3 regions of the Arthrobacter sp. NPDC080082 genome follow, and region 1 is predicted to be linked to each of the others. Evidence: riboswitches for the same ligand, from Rfam matches in the RefSeq annotation. Region 1 holds a riboswitch; each other region holds the start of a gene.
What was found. A riboswitch is a leader RNA that binds a small molecule or an ion and turns the genes downstream of it on or off. The one in region 1 is predicted to bind thiamine pyrophosphate.
Positions count from the first base shown of each region.

Region 2: another riboswitch for thiamine pyrophosphate. It lies ahead of thiO (glycine oxidase ThiO); the one in region 1 lies ahead of thiC (phosphomethylpyrimidine synthase ThiC).
Region 3: another riboswitch for thiamine pyrophosphate. It lies ahead of AB0O44_RS04050 (ECF transporter S component); the one in region 1 lies ahead of thiC (phosphomethylpyrimidine synthase ThiC).

Region 1 is NZ_JBFBKQ010000002.1:150,679-157,919, reverse strand. Features, by position in the region: gene rpsP (30S ribosomal protein S16) at 1-176, opposite strand, end outside; gene AB0O44_RS04995 (hypothetical protein) at 386-823, opposite strand; gene AB0O44_RS04990 (VOC family protein) at 909-1,784, opposite strand; gene AB0O44_RS04985 (amidohydrolase family protein) at 1,860-2,957, opposite strand; TPP riboswitch at 3,025-3,132, shown strand; gene thiC (phosphomethylpyrimidine synthase ThiC) at 3,127-4,887, shown strand; gene AB0O44_RS04975 (alpha/beta fold hydrolase) at 4,927-5,676, opposite strand; gene ffh (signal recognition particle protein) at 5,746-7,241, opposite strand, start outside.
Region 2 is NZ_JBFBKQ010000001.1:114,312-121,552, reverse strand. Features, by position in the region: gene AB0O44_RS00495 (DEAD/DEAH box helicase) at 1-659, opposite strand, end outside; gene AB0O44_RS00490 (RNB domain-containing ribonuclease) at 945-2,447, opposite strand; gene AB0O44_RS00485 (ferritin-like fold-containing protein) at 2,489-3,187, shown strand; gene thiE (thiamine phosphate synthase) at 3,243-3,935, opposite strand; TPP riboswitch at 3,962-4,079, shown strand; gene thiO (glycine oxidase ThiO) at 4,070-5,383, shown strand; gene thiS (sulfur carrier protein ThiS) at 5,380-5,616, shown strand; gene AB0O44_RS00465 (thiazole synthase) at 5,622-6,443, shown strand; gene AB0O44_RS00460 (VOC family protein) at 6,499-6,861, shown strand; gene AB0O44_RS00455 (hypothetical protein) at 6,866-7,168, opposite strand; gene AB0O44_RS00450 (DUF3107 domain-containing protein) at 7,177-7,241, opposite strand, start outside.
Region 3 is NZ_JBFBKQ010000001.1:853,908-861,148, forward strand. Features, by position in the region: gene AB0O44_RS04040 (energy-coupling factor transporter transmembrane component T) at 1-476, opposite strand, end outside; gene AB0O44_RS04045 (ABC transporter ATP-binding protein) at 473-2,032, opposite strand; gene AB0O44_RS04050 (ECF transporter S component) at 2,044-2,676, opposite strand; TPP riboswitch at 2,744-2,885, opposite strand; gene AB0O44_RS04055 (hypothetical protein) at 2,912-3,634, opposite strand; gene AB0O44_RS04060 (DUF4235 domain-containing protein) at 3,740-4,003, shown strand; gene mnhG (monovalent cation/H(+) antiporter subunit G) at 4,046-4,453, opposite strand; gene AB0O44_RS04070 (monovalent cation/H+ antiporter complex subunit F) at 4,443-4,721, opposite strand; gene AB0O44_RS04075 (Na+/H+ antiporter subunit E) at 4,718-5,263, opposite strand; gene AB0O44_RS04080 (Na+/H+ antiporter subunit D) at 5,260-6,888, opposite strand; gene AB0O44_RS04085 (Na(+)/H(+) antiporter subunit C) at 6,885-7,241, opposite strand, start outside.

The sequences.
Region 1 (7,241 bases):
CAGTACTGGGCGCGGTCCGAGTCGACCTCGATGTACGAGGGCTCTTCGGTCGGGTGGTACTTGCCGATCTCCTCGATGGCACGGCCGTCACGCTTGGAGCGTGAGTCCATGACGACGATGCGGTAGTACGGGGCGCGCATCTTGCCGAAGCGCTTAAGGCGAATCTTAACGGCCACTTTTGTGGTCACTCCTGTTTCTGAAACGGGGTCGAACCCGGCGTTCTGCACCCGTGGGGCGGGCCATACTAGGGGGTTCTAAAAGGACAAGATCCAGACGCGGAGAGAGGGGCCACGCAGATCAAGTACCTGATCATTGTGCCAGATCACCGCGCCGATTTCGACTTAACACCCGCGGCGGGTCGCCGCGGGTGGCGCCGCAGTCCGGCTCAGGCAGTCCAGACGTACAGTTCGGTGCGGGCAGCGGGGTCGACGGCGGAGGCGAGCTCCGCGATCCGCCGGGTGTGGCCGAGGGCCTCGGCGGCACCGAAGGGCATGTCCTCCTCGGCCGCCCACTGCCCGGCGACGTCGGCCAGGACGCGTTCGCCCTCGTCGGTCTCGTAGCTAAGCAGCTCGGCGAGGGTCCGGACCATGGCGGCGGGCACGCCGAGCAGTGCGTCACTGGAGACGTCGACCATCGCGAGTTCGTAGTCGGCGCCGGCGGCGTGGACGGCGGTGCCGGCGAGGTCGCCCAGCCGTTCGATCTCGTAGTCGCTGATGCCCTCGATCCGGACGGCGTCCGGGCCGGCGGGGGCGCCCCCGGCGAGGGCGGCGGCCCGCTTGAGCGCGGCGTCATGGGTGGCGACGAAGACTTCGGTAAATCCCACGGGGCTCATCCTTGGATTTCGGGCGGCCCGGGGGCCGCGGCGTGTGGCGTGGTCCCAGCCTATCGGCTGGCGGCCCGGAGGCCGGTCAGCGGACGGCGACCCGGATCCGGTTGCGCCAGGGGTCGTCGAACCGGAGCTCCGCACCCGTGTGGTGGGACGCGACGCCGGCGACCTTGAGCCTGTCCGCGAGGGCGCCGATGTCGTCCCCGGAGGGCACCTCGATCAGCACCTCGCCCAGGCCCAGCGTGTCGCGCCGGGGGCCGGCGCCGCGGCTGTTCCAGACGTTCATGGCCATGTGGTGGTGGTAGCCGCCGGCCGAGACGAAAAGCGCCTGGCCGTGCCAGCCTGCGGTCTTTTCGAAGCCCAGGGTCCCGACGTAGAAGTCGTGGGCGGACTGCACGTCGCCGACCTGGAGGTGGACGTGCCCGACGCCGGCGCCGGTTTCGTGCTGGCCGGCGAGCGACGCCTCGGTGAGGTGCTGCTCCAGGTAACGCTGCGGCGGCAGCGCCAAGCTGTCCATGACAACATTCGCGCCATCCCAGGACCATTCCTCGCGCGGACGGTCCCAGTACAGCTCGATGCCGTTGCCCTCGGGGTCGTTGAAGTAGAAGGCCTCGCTGACCAGGTGGTCCGCGCTGCCGGTGAAGAACCGGGGATCGTACTGGGCTGCGGTGGCGACGGTGGCGGCCAGCGCCGCCTGGTCCTCGAACAGGAGGGCGGTGTGGAAGAGCCCGGCCTCGCCCCGGGAGGGGAGGTTCAGTCCCGGGGCCGGCGCGAGGTGCACCAGCGGCGTCTGGCCGCGTCCGAGGTAGAGGCCGCCGCCCTGCTCGGCCACCACCTCCAGGCCGAGGGCGCGCTGGTAATAGTCGGTCATCATCGCCAGGTCGCCGACCTTGAGCATCACGGTGCCCATCGAGAGGTCGGCCGGCAAGAGGTCCTGGGTGGCGGCGTTGGTGGTCATTGCATCACTCCGGTGCTGTGGGGTTCAGCCGTCATTCGGCGGCTCTCACCAGATAAAATTACTTGAAGCTTCAATTTATTCCGCGGATGCCGCGCCGATGACGTCCCCGCGGAGGACGACGGCGCGCAGATTCCGCAACGTGGAGAGATCCCGCCGCGGGTCAGCGGCGCAGACCAGGACGTCGGCGGGCGCACCCTCGGCGATTCCGGCGGCGCACAGCCAGGCCCGGGAGGACCAGGCGCCGGCGTCGAGGGCGGTGGCCGCGCCCAGTCCGGCGGCATGCAGTGCCTCCAACTCGTCGACGATCCGCCCGTGGGCAATCACGCTCCCGGCGTCGGTTCCCGCGTAGATGGCCACCCCGGCCTCGTGGGCCTCGAGGACCCGCTCGGCCCGGCGTTCCCAGAGCGTGCGCATGTGGGCGGCGTAGCGCGGGAACTTGGGTTCGGCCTGCGCGGCGATGTCCGGGAAGGTGGCGATGTTGACCAGGGTGGGGACGATCGGCACGCCTTGGTCGACGAAACGCGGAAGATGGCGGGGCAGCAGCCCGGTCGCGTGCTCGATGCAGTCGATGCCCGCGTCGAGCATGTCATCGAGGGTGTCCTCGGCGAAGCAGTGCGCGGTGACCCGGGCGCCCTCGTCGTGGGCGGCGCTGACGGCGTCCCTGACGGTGCGGGCGGGGAAGCTTGCGGCAAGGTCCCCGGCGTCGCGGTCGATCCAGTCCCCCACGAGCTTGACCCAGCCGTCCCCCGCCCGCGCCTGCTTCCGGACCTCCTCGACCAGGTCACCGGGGTCCACCTCAACGGCGAGGCCGCGCAGGTAGCGGCGGCTTCGGGCGATGTGGCGGCCCGCACGGATGATCCGGGGCAGGTCCCGCCGCTGCTGGATCCAGCGGGTGTCGTGCACCGCTCCGGCGTCGCGGACCAGCAGGGTCCCGGCGTCACGGTCCGTGCGCGCCTGCGTTTCGGCGACGGCGGCGTCCACGTCACCGCCGGGCCCGAGCCCGATGTGGCAGTGAGCGTCGACCAGTCCCGGGATTACCCACCCGTCGATGACTTGGTCCGGCGCCGCCTCCGGACGGTCGAAGGTCAGCACCCCGTCCACGGACCACAGGCCGCGCCGCTCCCGGTTCACGGCGGTGAGGACGGGCCCGGTGAATTCGATGATGCCGCTCATGGGTCCCAGCCTAATCGCGGCCGGCGGAAACCTTGGAGCCGTGTCCGGGGCCCTGTGGTAGCTTCGTCTACGACCACACGGGAGCCCTTGCAGGGGCTGAGATCGGGCTGAGGCAGCCTGCGACCGTTGAACCTGTCCGGGTAATGCCGGCGAAGGAAGTGAGTAACCCTTGCGCACCACAAATTCCCAGCACAGCCCTGCCCTTGCGTCGCACACGTTGGCCTACATCGAAGGCGACGGCCTGCGGGTCCCGGTGACCGAGATCGCCCTGGAGCCGTCCCCCGGCGGCACCCCAAATCCCCCGTTCCTGGCCTACCGCACGGCGGGGCCGGTCAGCGACCCGGTGGCGGGCCTGCCGCCGCTCCGTGCCGACTGGATTGCCGGACGCGGGGACACCGAGCCCTACTCCGGCCGGGAGCGCAGCCTTCTCGACGACGGCAAGTCCGCGGTCCGCCGCGGAGCCGCCTCGGCGGAGTGGCGCGGCGCTCCTCCGGCACCGCGCCGGGCCCTCCCCGGCCGGACCGTCACCCAGATGCATTACGCGCGGCAGGGCGAGGTGACGCCCGAGATGCGCTTCGTCGCGCTGCGCGAGAACTGCGACGTCGAACTGGTCCGCAGCGAACTCGCCGCCGGCCGGGCCATCATCCCGGCGAATATCAACCACCCCGAGTCCGAACCGATGATCATCGGGAAGGCCTTCCTCGTGAAGATCAACGCCAACATCGGCAACTCGGCCGTCACCAGCTCCATCGCCGAGGAGGTGGACAAGCTCCAGTGGGCCACCCAGTGGGGTGCAGACACGGTGATGGACCTCTCCACCGGGGACGACATCCACACGACGCGCGAATGGATCCTCCGCAACTCCCCCGTGCCCATCGGCACCGTCCCGATCTATCAGGCCCTGGAGAAAGTCAACGGCGAAGCGAACGCGCTGACCTGGGAAATCTTCCGGGATACCGTGATCGAGCAGTGCGAACAGGGCGTGGACTACATGACCATTCACGCCGGCGTGCTGCTCCGGTACGTGCCGCTGACAGCCAACCGGGTCACCGGGATCGTGTCCCGCGGCGGCTCCATCATGGCCGGCTGGTGCCTGGCGCACCACCGGGAGAACTTCCTGTACACCCACTTCGACGAGCTCTGCGAAATCTTCGCGAAGTACGACGTCGCGTTCTCCCTCGGCGACGGGCTGCGGCCGGGGTCGACGGCGGATGCCAACGACGCCGCGCAGTTCGCCGAACTGGACACCCTCGCCGAGCTCACGCAGCGGGCCTGGGAATTCGACGTGCAGGTGATGGTGGAGGGCCCGGGCCATGTCCCGTTCCACCTGGTCCGGGCAAACGTAGAACGCCAGCAGGAGCTGTGCAAGGGGGCGCCGTTCTACACCCTGGGTCCGCTCGTGACCGACGTCGCCCCCGGCTACGACCACATCACCTCCGCCATCGGCGCAACCGAGATCGCCCGGTACGGGACGGCCATGCTCTGCTACGTCACCCCCAAGGAGCACCTGGGCCTGCCGAACCGGGACGACGTGAAGACCGGCGTGATCACTTACAAGATCGCCGCCCACGCCGCGGACCTTGCGAAGGGCCACCCCGGCGCGCAGGAGCGGGACGACGCCCTGTCCAAGGCCCGCTTCGAGTTCCGCTGGCGGGACCAGTTCGCCCTGTCCCTGGACCCGGTCACCGCCGAGGCCTTCCACGACGAGACGTTGCCCGCCGAGCCGGCCAAGATGGCGCACTTCTGTTCCATGTGCGGGCCGAAGTTCTGCTCGATGCGGATCAGCCAGGACATCCGGAGCGAGTTTGGTTCCGCCGAGGCGCAGGCGGCCCGGGCCGACGCGGGCATGCGGGAGAAGAGCGAGGAGTTCCTCGCCTCCGGCGGCAAGGTCTACCTGCCGGATCCGGGGGTGGGGGCCGCCCGGGACTAGCAGGCTGGGACTAGGAGGCCCGGAGTAAGGAGGGGCGGGTTAGGAGGCGCGGGCGTGCCGGCTGCGGACGACGTCGGCGATAAAGGAGCGGATCGCCCGGTCCCCCTCCGGTGAGTCCTGCGGCCGGTGCCCGCCCGGGGCGGTGCGGTGCCGGGCGCCGGTCTCCACGAGGTAGCCGGCGATCTCCTCATACAGCGGTTCCCAGCCGCCGGTGAGGACCAGGGTGGGAACGCCAGGGACGATGTGCAGCGGCGCCTCCCATGCCGGGGCCTGCAGCCGGAGCCGCCGCGCCTCCCGGGCGTTATCCGCCGCGACTTCCCCGGCGGCGCCGTGCAGCGGGGCGTGCGCGGCGAACACCCGGCGGACGAATTCACGGTGGAAGTCCTCGTCGCCCAGGCTGTGCCGGACATCGAAGAGCGGTTCCATCAGGGCCCGGTGCGCGGCGGTGGCCGGCAGTTCCGCCGTCAGGGACAGGCAGGCCGGTTCCACCAGCGTGAGGGACTGGACCAGGTCGGGCCGTTCGACGGCGGCCATCATCGCGGCGATGGCGCCCTGGGAGTGGGCGACGACGTGGCCTCCGGCGGCACCGCGGCCGTCGTCGGCCAGTGCGCCGAGGACGATCCCGGCGTCGGCCGCGAAATCGGTTTCCAGCGGCTCGGCCACCGGGTCGAAGCCGTGCCGGCGGAGGAAGAGCGCGTCATAGGCCAGCGCCATGCCGTGCTGTTTCGGCCACGCCGCGGCACCGAAACTGCCGGCCCCGTGGACGAAAACTACGCGCTCCTTGAACATGCTCCAAGCCTATTCCACGGGTCCGTCAACGGGGCCGCGACATACGCCGCGGCCCGCCGCAGCGTGTCGCTACTTGCTGCCGCCGAGGAACTTGTCGAAGCCCTTGGGCAGGTTCAGCTGGGAGGGGTCGAAGTCGCCCTGCTGGCCGAAAGAGGCGCCGGTGGGCACGGCCTTGGCGCCGGCTGCGCGCCGTGCCTCCGCGTCCTTGAGCTCCTGTGCGGCCTTGGCCGGGTTGCCGGAGCGGGCCTTCTTCTTCGGCGCGGGCTTGTTGCCCTTGCGGGCCCCCCCGCCCATGCCCGGCATCCCGGGCATCCCCGGAATGCCGCCGCCGGCGGCCATCTTCTTCATCATCTTCTGCGCCTGGGCGAAGCGCTCCAACAGGCCGTTGACCTCGGAGACGTGCACGCCCGAGCCGCGGGCGATGCGGGCCCGGCGGGAACCGTTGATGATCTTCGGCGCGACCCGCTCGTGCGGGGTCATGGACCGGACGATCGCCTCGACCCGGTCGATTTCGCGCTCGTCGAACTGCTCGAGCTGCTGCCGGATGTTCTGCGCACCGGGCATCATCATGAGCATCTTCTTCATCGAGCCCATGTTGCGGATCTGCTGCATCTGGGCGAGGAAGTCCTCGAGGGTGAAGTCTTCCTGGTCGGCAAACTTCTTCGCCATCCGGGCCGCTTCGTCCTTGTCCCAGGACTTCTCGGCCTGCTCGATCAGGGTGAGCACGTCGCCCATGTCGAGGATGCGGGAGGCCATGCGGTCCGGGTGGAAGAGCTCGAAGTCGTCCAGGCCTTCGCCGGTGGAGGCGAACATGACGGGCTTGCCGGTGACCGACGCGACGGAGAGCGCGGCACCGCCGCGGGCGTCGCCGTCGAGCTTGGAGAGCACGATGCCGGTGAAGTTGACGCCCTCGTCGAACGCCATGGCGGTGTTGACCGCGTCCTGGCCGATCATCGAGTCGATGACGAACAGGACTTCGTTGGGGACGATGGCCCGGCGGATCTGGCGCGCCTGCTCCATCATGTCCGCGTCGACGCCGAGGCGGCCGGCGGTGTCAACGATCACGACGTCGTGCAGGGTGCGCTTGGCTTCCTCGACGCCGGCGCGGGCGACGGCGACCGGGTCGCCGGCCGGGTGGTCCAGCTCGGTGGAGGTGGCGCCGGGGTGCGGGGCGAACACCGGTACGCCGGCGCGCTGGCCGACGACCTGCAGCTGGGTGACGGCGTTGGGGCGCTGCAGGTCACAGGCCACCAGCATGGGGCTGTGGCCCTGGGACTTCAGGTGCTTCGAGAGCTTGCCGGCGAGGGTGGTCTTACCGGCGCCCTGGAGGCCGGCGAGCATGATGATGGTGGGGCCGGTCTTGGCCAGCCGGATCCGGCGGGTCTCGCCGCCGAGAATCTCGACGAGTTCCTCGTTGACGATCTTCACGATCTGCTGGCTGGGGTTCAACGCACCGGAGACCTCGGCGCCGAGGGCACGCTCGCGCACGCGGGAGGTGAATTCGCGGACCACCGGCACGGCGACGTCGGCGTCCAGCAGGGCACGGCGGATCTCCCGGACCGTGG
Region 2 (7,241 bases), on a different contig from region 1:
ACGGCCGGGGTGGCGGCGATCAGCGTCTCGACGTCGGGCAGGAAGCCCAGGTCCAGCATCTCGTCGGCCTCGTCGAGGATGACCATCTTCACGTTCTTGAGCACCAGGTGCTTCTGCTTGAACAGGTCGATCAGGCGGCCGGGGGTGCCGACGACAACTTCCACGCCCTTCTGCAACGCATCGACCTGCGGCTCGTACGCGCGGCCGCCGTAGATGGTGGCGATCCGGGCGTTGCGCTTGCGGGCGGCGTTCTGCAGGTCGTTGGCGACCTGGACGGCGAGCTCGCGGGTGGGGACGATCACGAGGGCCTGCGGGGCACCCGGTGTCGGGAGGGCGTCGTAGCCTGCGTCGTCGCGGCCGATGACCCGCTGCAGCGCGGGGATGCCGAAGCCGAGGGTCTTGCCGGTGCCGGTCTTGGCCTGGCCGATGATGTCGTGGCCGCCCAGGGCCACCGGCAGGGTCATGGCCTGGATGGGGAACGGGTGTGTGATCCCGGCGTCCGCCAGGGATTCGACGATGTCGGCGCGGACGTTGAAGTCGGCGAACGTCTTTTCCGGAAGGGCGTGGGGCGCCTCGTCGGAGCTGATGGTTTCTTCCGGTTCGATCGATTCCGTGCCGGATTCGTCGGTCAGAAGCTGATGCGTGTGCAATTCACTCACGGGGAGTTTCCTTATTCATTTGGGTTGCGCTGCCTGCTCGACGGGGCGGCGGAGGGCCGTTCCGGAGCACGCTCGGTAGGCGCAAGCAAGTCCAGTGGAGCCGATCGCGGGCTATCTAGATGCTGGCACTGGGACCAGCGGGTGTGTCTCAAGATCGCGTAGGGGCGGGCTTGTTGATTCGAAATTACGAGGAAATCAACGACCGGGCATCCATTACTACCCTTCCAGTCTAGCCGTTCGGCCCCTGCGTCCCCGACGGCGCGGCCGTTGCGGCGCGGTGCGGCCTCAGCCCGCGAGCTCCAGCCGCACCTCGCGGGCGGCGATGTCAGCCGAGACGACGCGTACCCGGACCAGGCTGCCCGACTCCATCTCACCCGGGCATCGGGCGGTCACGGCCGGCTCCGCGATCTGCACGATTCCGGACGGACCGTTGCCGTTTCCGTTCGCTTTTGTCCCATTCCCGTTGCCGTTGCCGGCCCCCGCGCCGTTACCGTTGGCGGGCTTCGACCCGGAGATGACGACGGCGTCGAACTCCTGGCCGACGTGGTTGACCAGCAGCGCCGCCTCGACCGTGTCCAGCGACATCCGCTCCAGCTTCCCGGCGAGCTGGTCCGAGGCGGCCATGATCGCGGGCAGGGACGGCAGCGCCTCCCGGGCCCAGGCGGGAACTTCGGCGCCGTTCGAGAGCGCCTCGCAGATGACCAGGACGAACCGGTCGATCAGCCGCCGCAGCGGGGCGGTGGAGTGCGCGTAGGACGCGCCGATGGCGGATTGGATGGCGTCGTCCGGGACGCTGCCATCGAACGGGGTGTACCCCGCGCCGCGGAACAGCATCCCGGCCGAGTGCAGGATGGCCAGCTGCTTGGGGTCCGTGGGGTCCAGGGTGCGCAGGTATTCCCCGTAGCTGGTCTGCCCGTCCCACGGCTTGCCGAGCGCTCCGGTCTGCCGGCGGAAGTGGCGCAGGGAGCGTTCGTCCGGCGCGGGCATGGTCCGCAGGATGCCCACCTTGCCCTCGAGCATCAGGCCCGCGGCGGCCATCCCGGTCATCAGCGAGATCTGCGCGTTCCAGTCCTCCACCGGCAGCGGGGGAGCCGCGACGATCCGGTAGCCGCCGTCGGGGAGCTGTTCGATTTCCTGGTCCGGCATGTTCAGGCTCGCTCCGCCGCGCTGCCGCTCGAGCTCCACCCGCTTGCCGCCGACCTCTTTCAGCAGTTCCAGAACGGGGGCGGCCGTGCCGGCGTCGAGGTCCGCCTGCACCCCGGCGTAACTGAGCTTGGCGCGGCTGATGACCCGGGCGCGGCGCACCAGGACCGAGGACACCTCGGCGGCGGCGTCGAGCTCGAACTCCCAGACGAAGGCCGCGCAGAGCTGGCCGGCCAAGAGGCTGCCGGCGGCCTCGCTGATGACCTCGGGGTGGAGCGGGATGCGGCCCTCGGGCGTGTAGAAGGTCTGCCCGCGGCGGCGCGTCTCGGCGTCGAGCGGGCCGCCGGGGGCCACGAAGGACGGGACATCGGCGATCGCGTAGAAGACCTTGTATCCGTCGCCGGAGCGGTCAATGAACAGGGCCTGGTCCAGGTCCGTGGACGACGCCGGGTCGATCGTCACGAACTCCACGTGGGTCAGGTCCAGGCCGGGAAGTTCGTGCCCGGCCACCGCCGCCTCGGCGTCGCGCAGCGCCTCCTCGGGGAACGGCCCAGGCAGTTCCAGTACTGTTCGCAGGGCCTTCAGCGCCCCGGCGAGCTGGTTTTGCTGCTGGCGGACGCTCGGCGTCAGGCGATGGTGAGACACGAAAGTCAGGGTAGCCCGAAATCCGCCGCTAGTCTTGAACGATGAGCACTCCGACGCCGGATTCCGCCCGCGATCACCGCTTTCTCACGGACCTGCTCGGCGTGATGGCCTACAGCGAACTCTCCGCCTTTGAACGGCTCTCCTCCGACGCCCGCTACGCGCCCACCCTCCGGGACCGGGCAGTGCTGGGCCGGCTGGCGGTGCGGGAGTTCGAGCACTACGAACTGGTGTGCGCCCGGCTGCAAGCCGTGGGTGAGGACGTGGAGGGCGCCATGGTGCCGTTCCAGCGCTCGGTTGACCACTTCCATGAGCGGACGCGGCCGGCCGACTGGTTCGAGTCGCTGATGAAGGCTTACGTCATCGACACCGTCTCCGCCGACTTCTACCGTTCCCTGATTCCGCGGCTGGATCCCGCCACCGCGGAACTCGTGGAGCAGGTCCAGGCCTCCGAAGAGGCCACCGGGGTGCTGCGTGAACGGCTCAAGCAGGCCCTGGCCGACGATCCCCGGCTGGCCTCCCGGCTGGCGCTGTGGGCACGGCGGCTTCTCGGCGAGGCGCTGACCCAGGCGCAGCGGGTCGCGGCCGACCACGCCTTCCTGGCCGTCCAGGGTTCGGAAGCAGCGGGCAACGGGGCAACGGGCAACGGCGTCCCTGCGGGCACGGATCCGGTCCGGGCGCTGCTGACTTCGCTGGCCACGGCGCACTCACGCCGGATGACCCTGCTGGGCCTGGCGGGGTAGAGGGCCTGCGGCCGGTGAGGCCGAGGCGACCGGCCGCGCTTAGGCACGGCCGCGACTAAGCCCGGGCGTCGAGGGCGGCGAGCAGGGCCTGCGCCGCAGCGGCGGGGTCCTCCGCCTCGGTGATCGCCCGGACCACCACGATCCGCCGGGCCCCGGCGTCGAGGACCTGCTCCACATTTGTCAGGTCGATGCCGCCGATCGCGAACCACGGCACGACGCCGGCCACCTTGCCGCCGTCGCCCGCGGCCTCGGCGTGCTCGATCGCGTCGGCGGCGTAGCGGACCAGGTCCAGGCCGACGGCGGCCCGGCCGGGCTTGGTGGGTGTCGCCCAGACCGGGCCCACGCAGAAGTAGTCCAGCCCGCTCCGGCCCGGCGCGGCGGCGATGGCGGCGTCGACCTGCTCCGGGGTGTGAGTGGACAGGCCGATCACGGTGTCCTTGCCGAGGAAGTCCCGGGCCGCTCCGAACGGAATGTCCTTCTGCCCGATATGGAACACCGGCGCGCCGGCCAGCGAGGCCAGGTCCGCGCGGTCGTTGACGGCCCAGAGCCGGCCGTGGCGCGCCGCGACCGTGTGCAGGACCTCCAGCAACTCCAGTTCCTCCGCGGCTTCGATGGTCTTGTCCCGGAGCTGGATGATGTCCACGCCCCCGGTAAACGCGGCATCGACAAAGGCTTCAAAGTCTCCGCGGTCCTTGCGGGCATCGGTGCAGAGGTACAAACGGGCGGTGCTGTGGACATCCTGGCTCATGCCCCAAGCGTAGTTCCTCTAAACTGGGCGCATACCGCGGGAGCCCCGCAGGCCGGTGACGGCGCAGGGCTGAGAGGGCGTCAGAGCCGACCGCTTGACCTGATCCGGCTAGTACCGGCGTAGGGAAGGAACCCATGAACACCACCCCCAGCCCTAAGGCCCGGCCGCACGGCCCCGGGGCCCCGCCTGACGGCCGCCACGGCGCCGTCGACGTCGCCGTGATTGGCGGGGGCGTGATCGGCTACGGCATCGCCTGGGAACTCCGGCGCTCCGGACGCACCGTGGCGCTGGTCGACGACGCCCCCGGGGACGGCGCCAGCTGGGCCGCCGCCGGCATGCTAGCCCCCGTCAGCGAACTCCACTACCAGGAGGAGGGCCTCCTGCCCCTGATGCTGGAGTCCTCCCGGCTCTGGCCCGCCTTCGCCGGCAGCCTCGCCGACGGGGGCGACGAAGGCGCCGGCACCGGCTATCTCACGACGCCGACCCTCGCCGTGGGCGCCGACGCCGCGGACCGCCAGGCGCTCGCGGACCTGCGCGCCCTCCAACTGGCCTCCGGCCTGTCCGTCGGACCCCTCACCGTGCGGGAGGCCCGCCGCCGCGAACCGTTGCTCAGCCCGGCGATCTCCTGCGCCTTCGAGATCCCCGCCGACCATCAGGTGGACCCGCGCCGCCTGATCACCCGGATCACGGCGCTGCTGGCCGCCGACACCGGGTTCCGGGCCGTCCCGCAACGGGCCGAGGGCCTAATCCAGGCGGACGGCCGGGTCGCCGGCGTGCGGCTCAGCGGGGGAGGGGAGATCCGGTCGGTCGAGACCATCGTGGCCAACGGCCTGGGCGCCGCCGCCCTGCAGGACCTCCCGGCCGGGCTCACCCTGCCGCTGCGGCCGGTCCACGGCGACATCCTCCGGCTCCGGGTGCCCGAACGGCTGCGTCCATTGCTGAGCTCCACCGTGCGCGGACTGGTCCGGGGCGTCCCGGTCTACATTGTTCCGCGCGGGGACGGCACCGTGGTGGTGGGCGCCACCCAGCGCGAGGACCAGGCCCGGGACCGGGCCGTCTCCGCCGGCGGGGTCTACCAGCTGCTGCGCGACGCCCAGCAGCTGGTCCCGGCCGTCGCCGAGCTGGAACTCGACGAGGCCACGGCCAGGGCCCGCCCCGGCACCCCGGACAACGCCCCGCTGCTGGGACGGGTCCGTGCCGCCGGCGGCGGCCACGTCCCGGGCCTGGTGATCGCCACCGGCTTCTTCCGGCACGGGGTGCTGCTGACCCCGGCCGCCGCGGCCATCTGCCGGGAGCTGCTGGACGGCACCCCGGACCCGCGGTGGGACGGGTTCCTCCCGGACCGCTTCGACCGCCCGCACACGGACGCTGAGCACAGCCAGTCGACCAGCCAGGCGCACAGCCCTACCAATGCTCTCCACCCCGCGACCCACAGGACAACCGCATGAACATCACCCTCAACGGGAAGCCGCACGCGCTCCCGGACAACGCCACGGTCGGCGCCCTCGTCAGCGGCGTCACCGGCCGGCCCCTGGCGGACAACGGCCAGGCCACGGACGGACGCAAACTCGGCGTCGCCGTCGCGCGCAACGCCGAGGTCGTGCCCCGCAGCCGGTGGCACGCAACAGAACTCATCGAGGGCGACGACGTCGAACTCGTCACCGCGGTACAGGGAGGATGAACGGCATGAAGGAAGCAGACACCGCGCAGGAGCCCGCCGTGAAGGCCACGGCGCACCGCGACCCGGTGACCTTCGACGGCGTGGAGCTGGGCTCCCGGCTCATCATGGGCACCGGCGGCGCACCCAGCCTCGACGGCCTCGGCGCCGCACTGGAAGCGTCCGGCACGGAACTGACCACCGTGGCGATGCGCCGCTACTCCCCGGCCGAGAGCGGATCGCTGTTCCAACTGCTGGCCGACCGCAACATCCGGGTGCTGCCCAACACCGCAGGATGCTTCACCGCCCGCGACGCGGTGCTCACCGCCGAACTGGCCCGCGAGGCGCTGGAGACGGACTGGGTGAAGCTCGAAGTGATCGCCGACGAACAGACGCTGCTTCCGGACGCCCTGGAACTGGCCGACGCCACCGAACAGCTGGTGGCGCGCGGGTTCAAGGTCTTCGCCTACACGAACGACGATCCGGTCCTGGCGCTGCGCCTGGAGCACCTCGGTGCCACGGCCGTCATGCCGCTGGGCGCGCCGATCGGCACCGGCCTGGGCATCCTGAACCCGCACAACATCGAACTGATCGTCTCCCGGGCCTCGGTACCCGTGGTCCTCGACGCCGGCATCGGCACGGCCTCGGATGCGGCGCTGGCCATGGAGCTGGGCTGCGATGCCGTGCTGCTGGCCACCGCGGTGACCAGGGCACAGAACCCGGTGCTGATGGGAGAGGCGTTCAAACACGCCGTCGCCGCGGGCCGCCTGGCCCGGCTGGCCGGCCGCATCCCGCGCCGCGAGCACGCGCTGGCGTCCTCCGGCATGGAAGGCCGCGCCGAGTTCCTCTAGGGACCGCGGCCAGGGACCGCGGCTACCCGCCGGGGGAGCGGGGTAGCCTAGGCGCATGAAGATGCGCCTAGAAGTGATCCAGGTTCCGGTGGCCGACGTCGACGCGGCCAAGGAGTTCTATTCCGAGCGACTGGGGTTCGTGCTGGACCACGACGTCGAACACATCCCGGGGATGCGGGTGGTCCAGCTGACGCCTCCCGGCTCCGCGGCGTCAATTGTGATCGGGACGGGAATGACCGGGATGAAGCCCGGCAGCCTCGAGGGGCTGCAACTGGTGACCCCGGACCTGGCCGCGACGCGCGCGGAGTTGGTGGGCCGCGGGGCGGAGGTCAGCGAAATCGAGGACATGGGCGGCGTCCTATTCGCCCACCTCAGCGATCCGGACGGCAACCGCTGGGTGCTGCAGCAGGCGCTGTAGGGGGCTAGGAGCGCAGGATGGCGTTCAGCCGCTCCGTGTCCTGGGCGGTGCGGGACCGGCCCAGGAGCACGACGGCGGCAACCGCGGCGGCCGCGGCGAGCAGCAGCGGCAGGATCCACGGGATCCAGGTCAGGCCCGGCTGATAGCCGAGGCCCGCGGCCTGGAAGATGATCCAGCTGAGCATCCCCACCGTGAGGGCGACACCGGCGGGTACGGCGATGCCGTACTTGGCATGCCGCTTGCCATTGGCCCAGACGACGAAGCCGGCGGCAACGGCCACCATCGCCACCACGATGAGGGAGAGCACAGCGGGTCCTAGAGGGCGCCGAAGCCGACGCGGCGGACCTCTTCGGCGCCGATCTCAACATAGCCGAGGACGC
Region 3 (7,241 bases), on a different contig from region 1:
ACCAGCCGCATCGCCGCGAGGGTGCCCAGCACGAACCGGTGCGGCAGCTTCGCCTGCTGCGCGAGGGCGTCGGCCAGGTCCGTGGGGTCGGTGCAGCTCATCAGCAGCACGGCCGGCAGCGCGATCGCGAGGCCGCGCAGCAGGAAGCCGAGGCCCAGCTGGAGTGAGCCCTCGCTGATGGACCAGAGCCCCACGTCCAGCAGGATCCGGCCACGGTCCGGGGCGAGGATGGCGGTGCTCCAGCCGCCCAGGGCAGCGGCCAGGATCAGCGGCCAGCCGCGGCGCCAGAGCAGGGCGGGGGTGAGCCCGGCCAGCGGGAAGAGCAGCACCTCGAAGGCCAGCGCCACGGACGCGGAGACCCAGTCGATGGACAGGGCCAGCGCCACGGTGACCAGCACGACGCCGGAGAACTTGGCCAGCGGGTTGGCGCGGGCCAGCAGGGCGCGGTTTCCCTCCAGGGTCAGGGCTTCCCTCATGCCGCCACCCCCTGCAGCTTGAGCTCGTCGCCGCCGAGGACGTCACTGAATTCGGCGTCGTGGGTGACGGAGACGACGGCGGTGCCGGCGTCCAGGAGTTCGGAGAGGAAGGAGGCCAGCTCGGCCCAGGTGTTGGCGTCCTGGCCAAACGTGGGTTCGTCGAGGACCAGGACCTGCGGGTGGGCGGCCAGCACGGTAGCCACGGACAGGCGCCGCTTCTCGCCGCCGGAGAGGGTGTAGGGGTTGGCGTCCACCAGGTCCCGCAGCCGCAGCCGCTCCAGCAGTTCGTCCACCCGGTCCGCGCCGCGGCCCAGCTGCCGCGGCCCGAAGGTCAGTTCGTCCAGCACCCGGCCGGTCACGAACTGGTGTTCGGGTTCCTGGAAGACCGTGCCGATCCGCGGGATCAGCTGCTGCGCCTTCCAGGCATAGGGGTCGATGCCCGCGCCGGCGCTGAGGTCGGTGGTAGCGGACACGGTCCCGGCCACCGGGGCCAGCAGCCCGGCGAGGGTCAGGGCGAAGGTCGATTTCCCGGCGCCGTTGGGCCCGGTGATGGTGAGCGCGCGCCCCGCACGGACCTGCGCGGCGATACCCTCCTGCACCGGCACGGGCGGCACGGCGCGGAAGCGGGTCCGCAGGCCGCCCCGGCGGGGACGGTCGCGGGACACGGCCAGGGACTCTGCGGCCAGCAACAGCCGGCCCGCTTCGAAGCCGGGTTCCGGACCCTGCCCGGTGTCGCCGGCGCTCCGGGCGCGGGTGGCCGGCACGTGGCCCGGGACCCAGACCCCGGCGGCGATCAGCATCTCCCGCGCCTCGGCCAGCACCCGGTCCGGCGGCCCGTCCAGCAGTACGGCGGATTCGCCCGCGCTGCCGGGCTGCAGCACCACGATCCGGTCCACCAGGTCCTTCCACACGGAAACCCGGTGTTCCACCACCACCAGGGTGGCGCCGGTCCGGTCCAGGCAGCGGCCCACGGCGTCGCGGACCTCCAGCACACCGGCGGGGTCGAGGTTCGCGGTGGGTTCGTCCAGCAGCAGGAGCCCGGGCCGCATCGCGAGGATGCCGGCCAGGGCCAGCCGCTGCTTCTGCCCGCCGGAGAGGGCAGACGTCGGGTGGCCCAGGGGCAGGGATCCGAGCCCGACGTCGTCGAGCGCCTCCCCTACCCGGGCCCAGATCTCCGCGGGCGGGACGGCGAGGTTCTCCGCCCCGAACGCGACGTCGTCACCCACCCGGGAAAGCACCACCTGGGTCTCCGGGTCCTGCTGCACCAGCCCGGCGCGTCCGCGGCGGTCCCGGGGTGGGGCCCCGTCGATGAGCAGGCTGCCGGTCTCGTCGGCGTCGTCGGCGTCCGCGTCCGCGCCGCCGCCCTCGCCGAGCACCCCGGCCAGGGCGTGCAGCAGGGTCGACTTACCGGCGCCGGAAGGTCCCAGCAGCAGGACGCGTTCGCCCGGGCTGATGTCCAGGTCCAGTCCGCTGATGGCGGGCCGGGACCGTCCGGCGTGCCGCCAGCCCCAGCCGCGGGCGGTGACCGCGGCGGGGCGGACGTCGTCGGCGTTCATGCGCGCGGGTGTCAGGAGAAGACGGGTTCGGTGGCCGCCTTGCGGGAGGCGAAGGAGGCCAGCACCCCGGTCCGGGCCAGGCCGCGGGTGGCGATCCAAGCCAGGCCGCCGGCGATCACGGCACCGGAGATGGCGCAGAAGACGATGTAGGCGGCCTTGTCCCCGGCCTCGAAGGCGATGTTCCAGCCCCAGGGCAGGAAGCAGTCGTTCAGGCCGCAGAAGAGGCCCGCGCCGGCGCCGGCGAGCAGGGAGACCGGGAGGTTGAACTTGCTGTAGCGGAAGGCGGCGAAGACCAGCTCCGCGCCGAGGCCCTGCAGGATGCCCGAGATCAGCACGGTGGTGCCGTACTGGGAGCCCATGATCAGCTCGCCGGTGGCGGCGACGGCCTCGCAGAACAGCGCGGCGCCGGGCTTGCGGACCACCAGCATGCCGAGGACCGCGGGGATCATCCAGCCGCCGGCGTAGAGGCCGGTCAGGGGCGGGTAGACGGCGGTGAGCGGGACGGACACCACGTTGGAGCCCTGGTCCCAGGCCCAGAAGATGACGCCGCCGGCAATCGCGATCAGCGCCGCCAGGACAATGTCGACCACGCGCCAGCTCTTTTTGCCGGCCGCTGTGGTGCGGGGGGTGGAAATATCGGTCATGTCGTCCTCCTGAGGTACAGGAGGGGAGGGTATTCCGGCCACGGCGGCCGCTGCCGCGTGTTCCGGACACCCTGAGAACTCGACTCCCTTGCGCCGGTACTAACCGGATCAGGTTCGAGGGTCTGCGGCTGTCCGCACTCTCAGCGCCCACCTACGGTTCCCGGATTCCTCCGGAAGGGTCCGACGGCGGCGCTCCCCTGTCGTTATGAATGTCGCCCGTGTGGGCTGGCCCAGTTTACACCCGCGCCGCCGGGGCCCGCCTCCCCTCCCTGCCGAGCCGGATCAGCACGATCCCGGCCGCCACGAACCACGCCCACATCAGGAGGCCGTAGCCGCCGTAGAGCGCCGGGACGAGGTACCGCAGCGCCTCCGCGAGCAGCCCCAGGGCACCGGCGCCGATGCCCAGCCAGCCCACCGCCCGGGAGAGCCCTGCCCGCACCATGGCCACGGACATGAGGAGAATGCCCGCCGCGGAAAGCACCCCGGCGACGGCGGGTGTGTTGTTCTCGGCGATCACCGCCTCGGCGGCGGCGCTGATCCGCTGCCGCGCGGCGTCGTCGGCCGCCCCGGCGTACCGGTCGCTGAGGTAGACCAGCACCAGAGAGCCGCGGCTGGTAACCGGGATGGCGAGGATCAGCGCCCAGGACAGCCCGCCCACCAGGGCGCCGCCCAGCGCCAGGCCCCGTGCCAGTCCCTCTGCCGCCGGAGCGCACGCCAGGAACAGCGCAGCGAAGACGGGCACCGCCAGGATGTTCGGGACCGTCCAAAGCAGCTGCTCGGCGACGTAGACGGGCTTGTTGCGGGCGATGAACTCAAGCGTCGGCACGGCCCCGTCGACCGGCGGCGGCGCGATGAAGTCCAGCACAAGGGCCAGCACCAGCAGCACCACGAACGCGATCGAGCAGCAGCCGGCCGCCAGCTGGAACGGCGCCCAGGGTGCGCCCCGGTCTCTGTCCATGCCCGACGGTAGGCCGGGCGGCGCGCGGCGGACAGGGGCGTCCGCCCCGGACCGGTGTGCCAGTAGGCTAGGGGCAGTCCTGTTTCCACCCGCAAGGAGCACGAAATGAACATTGTCATCAAACTGCTCGGCACCGGCATCAGCCTGGTCGCCGGTCTCGTCGGCACCAAGCTCGTGGACACCGTCTGGGAGAAGACCACCGGCAACAAGCCGCCGAAGGGCCACGACGACGACGTCCCCACCACGCTGCGCCAGGCCCTGACCTTCGCGCTGATCTCGGCCTCGGTGAGCGCCGTCATCCAGGTCCTCGCCAACCGCGGCACGCAGCGGGCCATCACTCGCTTCGCCAAGACCCAGGACATCGTCTAGGCGCACCGCACCACCGGACTCCGACGGGGAGTCCCCCGGGCATCAGTCCCGGCGGGGCTCCCCGTCCTCGTTGAAGCCGCGTTCCCCGGCGGCCTGCTGCACCACCGCTTCGAGCTCATCCGCGCTCAGCAACTCCGGGTGGAGGTGCTTGGTGCGGTAGCCGGCGCGGCCCACCATGTGCGCGGAGACCGGGACGGTCAGCAGCTGGAAGATCCACGCGACCACCAGCACCGGCCACACCCACCAGGTGCGCATCTGCAGGCCCACGGCGCACAGCAGCAGGAACAGGCCCAGGACCTGCGGCTTGGTGGCGGCGTGCATCCGGCTCATCAGGTCCGGGAAGCGGAGCAGGCCGATCGCGGCGCCGAGGGACATCAGTGCACCCACCACCATGAACACGGCGGACACGGCGTCGATCACCGTATCCCCGGAGAAGGTCTCAGGATTCATGGGGGTGCCTCCTGCGGTCGGCTACGAAGCGGGCCACGGTCACGGACCCGACGAAGCCGATGATCGAGATCGCCACCAGCAGCATCAGGTTGTTCAGGTGCCGGTTGACGGCCATGTCGATGCACAGCGCGGCGCCCAGGATGGCCAGCAGCACGTCGGTGGCGAGCACGCGGTCCAGCAGCGAAGGCCCTCGGGCGATCCGGATGATGGCGCCGCCCGCCGCGAGGGACAGAATCACGGCGGTCACGGCCAGGACGATCGGCATCATGCGGCTGCCTCCTGTTTGAGGGCGGAAACTTCCTCCGGGGAGCCCATGATCCGGATCAGGCCGGCCTCAGTGTCCCGGACGTCCTTGCGGAGCCTGGCGGCGTCCTCGGCGTCGCGGACGTTGATGCCGTGGATATAGAGCGTGGACGTACCCCTGTCCACCTCCACGACCAGGGAGCCCGGAATCAGCGAGATGACGTGGCCGGTGGCGGTGACCAGGAGATCCGAGTGGCTGCGGAGCGGGACCGCGACGATGGCGCTGACCACCCGGGGCCCGCGCACCACGGCGAGGTAGAGCAGCTGGAAGCTCGCCGCGACCACCTTGCCGAGGAACACCAGGCCAAAGGGGACGGCGCGCAGCACGTTGAACCGTCCGCCCAATTCCACCGGCGGCAGGTAGAACAACCGGGCCACGAACACAGCGATCAGCGCCCCGAAGAGCAGGTTGCCGGCGCTGAAGTCCTGCCAGAGGGCGCCCCAGACAATCACCAGCCAGACCAGCAGCGGCAGTTCCTGGCGCAGCGAGATGCGTTTGCGGGTCATTTGCCGCCTCCCTGGGCCACGGGCTGCGGCGGGGCCGGGACCGTGACCTCGTCGCCGAGGACCGCGTGGATGTAGGAGGACCGGTCCAGCATCTCGGCCGCGGACTGGCCGGAGAGGCGGAACAGCGGCCCGGCGAACACGGTCAGGGCCACGCCGAGGATGACCAGCGCCAGAGTGGAACCGACCATGGTGCGCGGCAGCAGGCTCACCGTGTGGCGTGCGGAGGATGTCCCGGCCCCGCCGGTTCCCTGGGACTCACCGCCCGGGGCGGCGAGCAGCACCGGGTCCGGGTGCTCGGCGTCCTCGGGCTTGCGCCAGAAGGCACGGTTCCAGACACGGGCGATGGCCAGCAGGGTCAGGAGGCTGGTCAGGACGCCGCCGGCCACCAGCGCGTACGCCAGCGGGGTGCCGAGCAGGACGCCGGCCTGGAGCAGGCCCAGTTTGCCCAGGAAGCCGGAGAGCGGAGGGATCCCGGCGAGGTTCATGGCCGGGATGAAGAACAGCACGGCCAGCAGCGGGGAGAGCTTGGCCAGGCCCGCCACCCGGTCCACGGAGGAGCTGCCGGCGCGGCGTTCAATCAGCCCGGTGACCAGGAAGAGGCTGGTCTGGATGGTGATGTGGTGCGCCACGTAGAACACCGCGGCGCCCAGGCCGGCCACCGAGGACATCGCCAGCCCGAACACCATATAGCCGATGTGGCTGACCAGGGTGAAGGAGAGCAGACGTTTGATGTCGCTTTGCGCGAGCGCGCCCAGGATCCCCACCACCATGGTCAGCAGCGCCACCACCATCAGCGGGGAGTTGAAGGTGTCGCCGGGGAAGAGCAGCGTCTCGGTGCGGACGATCGCGTAGACGCCCACCTTGGTGAGCAGGCCGGCGAACACCGCCGTAACCGGGGCGGGGGCGGTCGGGTAGGAGTCGGGCAGCCAGAAGGAGAGCGGGAAGACGGCGGCCTTGATCCCGAACGCCACGAGCAGCAGCACGTGCAGCAGGTTCCGGGTTCCCTGGTCCAGGTCCCCCAGCTTCATGGCCAGGTCCGCCATGTTGATGGTGCCGGTGGCGCCGTAGATCATCGCGATGGCGATCAGGAACAGCACCGAGGAGACCACAGAAACCACCACGTAGGTCACGCCGGCGCGGATCCGGGGCCCGGTGCCGCCGAGGGTCATCAGCACGTAGCTGGCCGTCAGCAGGATCTCAAAGCCCACGTAGAGGTTGAACAAGTCTCCGGAGAGGAAGGCGTTGGACACCCCGGCCACCAGGATCAGGTAGGTGGGGTGGAAGATCGAGACCGGGGCGTCGCTGTCGCCGTCGGCCATGCCCTGCCCGGTCGCATAGACCAGCACGGCCAGGCTCACGGCGGAGGAGACCACCAGCATCAGCGAGGAGAACTGGTCCACCACCAGCACGATCCCCCACGGCGGCAGCCAGCCGCCGATGCTCACCGCCGCCGTGCCGCCCTCCCAGACGGAGGCCAGCAGCCAGCACTCGAGCAGCAGGGTCACGGAGAGCAGCGCGATGCTGACCGTCCGCTGCGCCCGGGAGTGCCGGATCAGCAGGAAGGTCAGGGCGGCGCCCAAGATGGGGAGGACGACGGCGAGCGGGGCAAAGCTGGCGATGTTCACTCGGACCCTCCTTCCTGGTTCGGGGCGGTGGTGCGGGAGCCGGGCCGTTCCTCTGCCGCGGCTTCGCTGGCCGGCATCTGGCGGGCGCCGGCCAGGATGGTCCCGCCGGCGTCGGGCTCGACGGCGGGCAACGGGAATTCGGAGGTTTCCTCGGGGATGACGGCGTCGTCCTCGGCGTCGAAGCTGGGCGTCTCGGCGACGCGGAGGTCCTCGGCGTCGTCCTGGATCTCGTCCTGCCGGGCCAGCACCCAGGTGCGGTAGATGATGCCGAGCATGAACGCGGTCACGGCGAAGGAAATCACGATCGAGGTCAGGATCAACGCCTGCGGCAGCGGGTCGCTGTAGGCGCCGGG